Regions from separate parts of the Streptomyces sp. SLBN-8D4 genome, predicted to be linked through region 1. Evidence: predicted binding sites of a transcription regulator. Region 1 holds the regulator's gene; the other holds the start of a gene.

Region 1 (3,405 bases):
CCTGGGTGGGCTGCGGTCGCCGTCGGTCGACTGCCCACCCGGCCGCACTCGCCTCAGCGGCCCGGCGCGGATCCGCTAAGGCGCCGTCACGAAATCGATCAGCTCCTCCACCCGCCCCAGCAGCTCCGGCTCCAGGTCCCGGTAGGACCCCACCCGCTTCAGGATCGCCTGCCACACCGCGCCCGTGTTCTCCGACGGCCAGCCCAGGGCCTTGCACACGCCCGTCTTCCAGTCCTGGCCGTGCGGGACGCGGGGCCACGCCTCGATGCCCAGGGACGACGGCTTCACCGCCTCCCAGATGTCGATGTACGGGTGGCCGACGACCAGGGCGTGTTCGCTGGTCACCTCCTGGGCGATGCGCCACTCCTTCGTGCCGGGGAGCAGGTGGTCCACCAGGACTCCCAGACGCGCGTCCGGACCCGGCGCGAACTCGGCCACGATCGACGGCAGGTCGTCCACGCCCTCCAGGTACTCCACGACCACGCCCTCGATGCGCAGGTCGTCGCCCCAGACCTTCTCCACCAGTTCCGCGTCGTGCCGGCCCTCGACATAGATCCGGCCGGCGCGGGCCACGCGTGCGCGTGCGCCGGGCACGGCCACCGAGCCGGAAGCGGTACGGGACGGCCGTACGGGCGCCTGCGACGAGGGCCGCACCAGGGTCACCACCCGGCCCTCCAGAAGGAAACCGCGGGGCTCCAGCGGGAACACCCGGTGCTTGCCGAAGCGGTCCTCCAGGGTCACCGTGCCCGCCTCGCAGCGGATCACCGCGCCGCAGAAACCGGTGCCCGGCTCCTCGACCACCAGGCCGGGCTCGGCGGGCACCTCCGGCACCGGCTTGGGCTTCTTCCACGGAGGGGTCAGGTCGGCGGAGTACTGGCGCATTCGGATGACGATAGGAGAACCGGCCCGGGGATCACCACGACACGCCGAAACGGGCCGCCAGCGCGTCCCGCTGCGCCCGCACGAACGCCGCGTCCACCACCGCTCCGTGACCGGGCACGTACAGCGCGTCCTCGCCGCCCAGGTCGAGGAGCCGGTCCAGCGCGGCCGGCCAGTGCTGCGGTACGGCGTCCGGGCCCGCCTGCGGTTCCCCCGACTCCTCGACCAGGTCGCCGCAGAAGACGACCTCCGGGGTGCCGGGCACCAGGACGGCGAGGTCATGGGCCGTGTGGCCGGGGCCGACGTTCGCCAGCAGGACCTGGCGGCCGCCGCCGAGGTCGAGCGTCCACTCGCCCGAGACGTGGTGCCGGGGGGTGACGAGGGCGTCCACCGCCTCGTCGGCCACCGCCGCGTCCAGTCCGCCCCGCACCGCGTCCGCCCGCAGCTCCGCCCGCCCGAGCCGCCCCGCCAGCACCGTCTCCACGCCCACCGCGCCGAACACCTCCGCCCCCGCGAAGGCCGCCGCCCCGAAGACATGGTCGAAGTGGGGGTGGGTGAGCGCGAGATGGGTCACACCGTGGCCGGCCAGTTCCCCGGCCTGCGCGCGCAGGCGGGCGCCCTCCGCCAGGCCGGAGCCCGCGTCGACCAACAGGGCTGTGCCCTCGCCGATCACCAGGCCCGCCGTACAGTCCCAGCCGGGAAGCCGGCACCGCCCCACCCCGGTCGCGACCCGCTCCCACCCGAGCTCTTCCCAAGTCACCGTCATACCGCGACGCTAGCCCTACAACCCGTCACGCCGGGACCAGCCTTGCCCAGGGACTACCCCACCGCCGTACACTGGCCGGGGAGCGCTGGCACTCGGACGGACAGAGTGCCAGGCGAGACGCAAAGGGAACGACCTCTGGAGGTGTGCGCGATGCTGAGTGAACGCAGGCTTCAGGTGTTGCGCGCGATCGTCCAGGACTACGTCGGCACCGAGGAGCCGGTCGGGTCGAAGGCCCTGACCGAGCGGCACAACCTCGGAGTCTCCCCGGCGACCGTCCGCAACGACATGGCGGTCCTGGAGGACGAGGGGTTCATCGCCCAGCCGCACACCAGCGCCGGGCGGATCCCCACCGACAAGGGCTACCGGCTGTTCGTCGACAAACTGGCGGGCGTCAAGCCGATGACCGCGCCCGAGCGGCGCGCGATCCAGAACTTCCTCGACGGCGCCGTGGACCTCGACGACGTCGTGGCCCGGACCGTGCGGCTGCTCGCGCAGCTCACCCGGCAGGTCGCCGTCGTGCAGTACCCGTCCCTCACCCGCTCGACCGTGCGGCACGTGGAGCTGCTCTCGCTCGCCCCGGCGCGCGTGATGCTCGTGCTGATCACGGACACCGGCCGTGTCGAGCAGCGCATGGTCGACTGCCCGGCACCCTTCGGGGAGGCCTCGCTCGCCGATCTGCGGGCGCGGCTCAACAGCCGGATCGCCGGGCGGCGGTTCGCCGATGTGCCGCAGCTCGTCGAGGACCTGCCCGAAGGCTTCGACGTCGAGGACCGGGGTACGGTCTCGACAGTGCTCTCCACTCTCCTGGAGACGCTCGTCGAGGAGAACGAGGAGCGGCTGATGATCGGCGGCACCGCCAATCTCACCCGCTTCGGACATGACTTTCCCCTCACGATCCGGCCCGTCCTGGAGGCTCTGGAGGAGCAGGTCGTCCTCCTCAAGCTCCTTGGTGAGGCCGGGGATTCGGGCATGACCGTACGTATTGGTCATGAGAACGCCTACGAGGGACTCAACTCCACTTCGGTGGTGTCGGTCGGCTACGGTTCGGGCAGCAACGAGGCAGTCGCCAAGCTCGGCGTGGTCGGACCGACCCGCATGGATTACCCGGGAACGATGGGAGCGGTACGCGCAGTGGCACGGTACGTCGGACAGATCCTGGCGGAGTCGTAAGTGGCCACGGACTACTACGCCGTTCTCGGCGTGCGCCGCGACGCGTCGCAGGATGAGATCAAGAAGGCGTTCCGTCGGCTCGCGCGCGAGCTGCACCCGGACGTCAACCCGGATCCGAAGACCCAGGAGCGGTTCAAGGAGATCAACGCCGCTTACGAGGTGTTGTCGGACCCGCAGAAGAAGCAGGTCTACGACCTCGGCGGCGACCCGCTCTCGCAGGCCGGCGGCGGTGGCGCGGGCGGCTTCGGGGCCGGTGGGTTCGGGAACTTCTCGGACATCATGGACGCGTTCTTCGGTACGGCCTCGCAGCGGGGGCCGCGCTCGCGCACCCGGCGCGGCCAGGACGCGATGATCCGGCTGGAGATCGAGCTCGACGAGGCGGCCTTCGGCACCACGAAGGACATCCAGGTCGACACGGCGATCGTCTGCACCACCTGCAGTGGTGAGGGCGCGGCGCCGGGCACCTCCGCCCAGACATGCGACATGTGTCGCGGCCGCGGCGAGGTGTCGCAGGTGACGCGGTCCTTCCTGGGCCAGGTCATGACGTCCCGCCCGTGCCCGCAGTGCCAGGGCTTCGGCACCGTGGTCCC
Region 2 (3,405 bases), 2.5 Mb from region 1:
GTCGCCGTACTCGCCGGTCGCGGCGTTGAAGCCCTGGCCCTTGTCGAGCTCGGCGACCTTGGAGGTGATGACGTAGCCCTCCAGGCCGGCGTTCTCGGCGATCCAGCGCAGCGGCTCGACGACGGCCTTGCGGACGACGGCGACACCGGTGGCCTCGTCGCCGGTCTTGCCGAGGCCGCCCTCGAGCACCTTGGCGGCGTGGACCAGAGCGGAGCCACCACCGGAGACGATGCCCTCCTCGACCGCGGCGCGGGTCGCGGAGATGGCGTCCTCCAGACGGTGCTTCTTCTCCTTCAGCTCCACCTCGGTGGCGGCGCCGACCTTGATCACGCACACGCCGCCGGCCAGCTTCGCGAGGCGCTCCTGGAGCTTCTCGCGGTCCCAGTCGGAGTCGGTGTTCTCGATCTCGGCCTTGATCTGGGCCACGCGGCCCTGGACGGCGGCGGGGTCGCCGGCGCCGTCGACGATCGTGGTGTCGTCCTTGGTGACGGTGACGCGGCGGGCGGAGCCCAGCACCTCGAGGCCGACCTGGTCGAGCTTGAGGCCGACCTCCTCGGAGATGACCTCGGCGCCGGTCAGCGTCGCGATGTCCTGCAGCATCGCCTTGCGCCGGTCGCCGAAGCCGGGGGCCTTGACGGCGACCGCGTTGAACGTGCCGCGGATCTTGTTGACGACCAGGGTCGACAGGGCCTCGCCCTCGACGTCCTCGGCGATGATCAGCAGCGGCCTGGAGGCGCCCGCCTGGATGACCTTCTCCAGCAGCGGCAGCAGGTCCTGGATCGAGGAGATCTTGCCCTGGTTGATCAGGATGTACGGGTCGTCGAGGACGGCCTCCATACGCTCCTGGTCGGAGACCATGTACGGCGACAGGTAGCCCTTGTCGAAGGCCATGCCCTCGGTGAAGTCCAGCTCCAGACCGAAGGTGTTGGACTCCTCGACGGTGATGACACCGTCCTTGCCGACCTTGTCCATCGCCTCGGCGATGAGCTCGCCGACCTGGCTGTCCTGGGCGGACAGACCGGCGACGGCAGCGATGTCGGACTTCTCGTCGATCGGGCGGGCGGTCGCGAGGAGCTCCTCGGAGACCGCGGCCACGGCCGCGTCGATGCCCTTCTTCAGCAGCGCCGGGGAGGCACCCGCGGCGACGTTCTTCAGGCCCTCGCGCACGAGCGCCTGGGCGAGCACGGTGGCGGTGGTGGTGCCGTCACCCGCGATGTCGTTGGTCTTGGTCGCCACCTCCTTCACCAGCTGGGCACCGAGGTTCTCGTACGGGTCCTCGATCTCGACCTCGCGGGCGATCGTGACGCCGTCGTTGGTGATGGTGGGAGCGCCGAACTTCTTGTCGATGACGACGTTGCGGCCCTTGGGGCCGATCGTCACCTTGACCGTGTCGGCAAGCTTGTTGACGCCGCGCTCGAGGGCGCGACGGGCGTCCTCGTCGAACTTCAGGATCTTCGCCATGGGAGCGTGAGCCCTCTCGGAAATCTAGGTGAAAAGAGACTGCGCCCCGGGCGCCCGGCTTGTTGGTGATCGCGGGGGCCAGGGGCGCAGCTCAGAGAAATGCTGGGGTGAATTACTTCTCGATGATCGCGAGCACGTCGCGGGCCGAGAGGACGAGGTACTCCTCGCCGTTGTACTTCACCTCGGTGCCGCCGTACTTGCTGTACAGCACGATGTCGCCGGTCTGCACGTCGAGCGGAAGACGCTCGCCGTTCTCGAAGCGGCCCGGGCCCACGGCCAGGACGACGCCCTCCTGGGGCTTCTCCTTGGCAGTGTCCGGGATGACCAGGCCAGAGGCGGTGGTCTGCTCGGCGTCGAGCGGCTGGACCACAATGCGGTCCTCGAGCGGCTTGATGGCAACCTTGGAGCTGGTGGTCGTCACGATCCGACCTCCCCCTTCGGAGATCACGGGGTTGACTGTCTGAGGTGGCGACCAGGTGGATCCGTCGTCGCGGGTGCCGGACCTGCCCGTCGCTGTGTTGGCACTCTCCAGGGGGGAGTGCCAGAGCCGAGACTATGACCGCGATTAGCACTCGGTCAAGCGGACTGCTAATTCGCCGCGCGGGCCGGGCGGAATTCGGGTGCGGGTGGGTGGGGGTGGCCGTCCTGGGGGCCGGCCCCCAGACCCCCGCTTCGGCCCGGAGGGCCTCGTCCTCGAACGCCGGACGGGCTGAATCCACCTACAGGTAGTCCTCCAGGCGCCCCACCGTCAGGCCCCGCCGCTCCACCTCCCGCAGTACGGCCGTCGTCCGTTCCGTCAGGGTCGGGCCCGTCGTCCCCCCTGACGTCACCGACACGATGTCGCCCGCCCTCAGCCCCCGGGTCTTCCCCTTCGGCGGCACGCTCCACAGCACCACCGCCGAGAGCCCGCAGTCGGCCGCCGCGCGCAGCGTCGTGCGGTCGTAGGTGCCGTAGGGCGGCCGGAACAGCCGTGGCCGGATGCCGAAGCGGGACCGCACCTTCTCCTGCTGGCCGCAGATCTCGGCGCGCTGGCCGGTGTACGGAAGACCGCGCAGGGCGGGGTGGTCGAGGGTGTGGTTCTGGATGCCCGCGCCGACCGACCGGAGGCGCGCGAAGTGTCCGTAACCGGGGCCGACGACGCTGTCCGTGAGGAACATGCTGACCGGCAGCCGCAGTTCACGGACCAGCTCGACGAACCGCGGTTCCTTCTCGATGCCGTCGTCGAAGGTGAGGAAGACGACCTTGTCGGAGGTCTCGACGCGCCGCACGACCGGCGGCAGGCCGCCCCGGCGCGCCGTCGTGCGGGCCGGCGTCCGCGGCGGCTCCGGCAGCGGGGCCGGCAGGCCCCAGTGGCGGTAGGGCCGTCCGTCCGCCCTCGCCGGTCCGTACGACCCAACCCGCTGGACCGCCTTCTTCCCCAGCCGTTCGATGGGGTCCACGGACTGGGCGCAGCCGGTGAGGAGTACGGCCGCCAGCCCCGCGGCGACCAGGATGCGCGGTCTCACAGGTAGTCCTCGAGTCGTGCGACGGCGTATCCCTCGGCCGTGACCTTGTCCAGGAAGCGGCGGACCATGTCGGTCATCGTGCCCTTCCAGTCCGCCCGGCCCCGGAAGTGGCTGAGCACGATGTCGCCGGGGTGGATCCGCTGGTCCCACTCGCGGTACTCCCAGTGGTCGACGAAGACCTCCTCGTTCCAGATCGGCGCGTACTTGATGCCGCAGGACCTGGCCGCGCGCAGGGTGTCCTCGTTGTAGTTGCCGTAGGGCGGGCGGAAGAGGGCGGGCCGCTCGCCGTAGTGCCTCTCGATGACGTCCTGCATCCCGCAGATCTCGCGCTTCTGGCGGGCGTACGACAGCCCGGGCAGGTAGGGGTGGTGGAGCGTGTGGTTGTCGAGCACGACCCCCCGGTCCCGCATCTTCCGGAAGTAGCCGTAGTCGTCCTTGA

The links. Region 1 encodes HrcA, which represses chaperone genes, less so after heat shock. Its sites were predicted from a motif close to TTNGCACTCNGNNNNNCNGAGTGCNAA; they were not measured.
Region 2: a site for HrcA is predicted at 2,027-2,053, ahead of groES (co-chaperone GroES). Genes of this name have one in related genera too.

Annotation. Positions count from the first base shown of each region.
Region 1 covers NZ_JBMGQC010000001.1:6,510,437-6,513,841, forward strand. The annotation lists gene RKD20_RS29485 (DUF3097 domain-containing protein) at 76-882, opposite strand; gene RKD20_RS29490 (MBL fold metallo-hydrolase) at 914-1,645, opposite strand; gene hrcA (heat-inducible transcriptional repressor HrcA) at 1,796-2,815, shown strand; gene dnaJ (molecular chaperone DnaJ) at 2,816-3,405, shown strand, end outside.
Region 2 covers NZ_JBMGQC010000001.1:3,978,465-3,981,869, forward strand. The annotation lists gene groL (chaperonin GroEL) at 1-1,461, opposite strand, end outside; gene groES (co-chaperone GroES) at 1,574-1,882, opposite strand; gene RKD20_RS17665 (polysaccharide deacetylase family protein) at 2,181-2,966, opposite strand; gene RKD20_RS17670 (polysaccharide deacetylase family protein) at 2,963-3,405, opposite strand, start outside.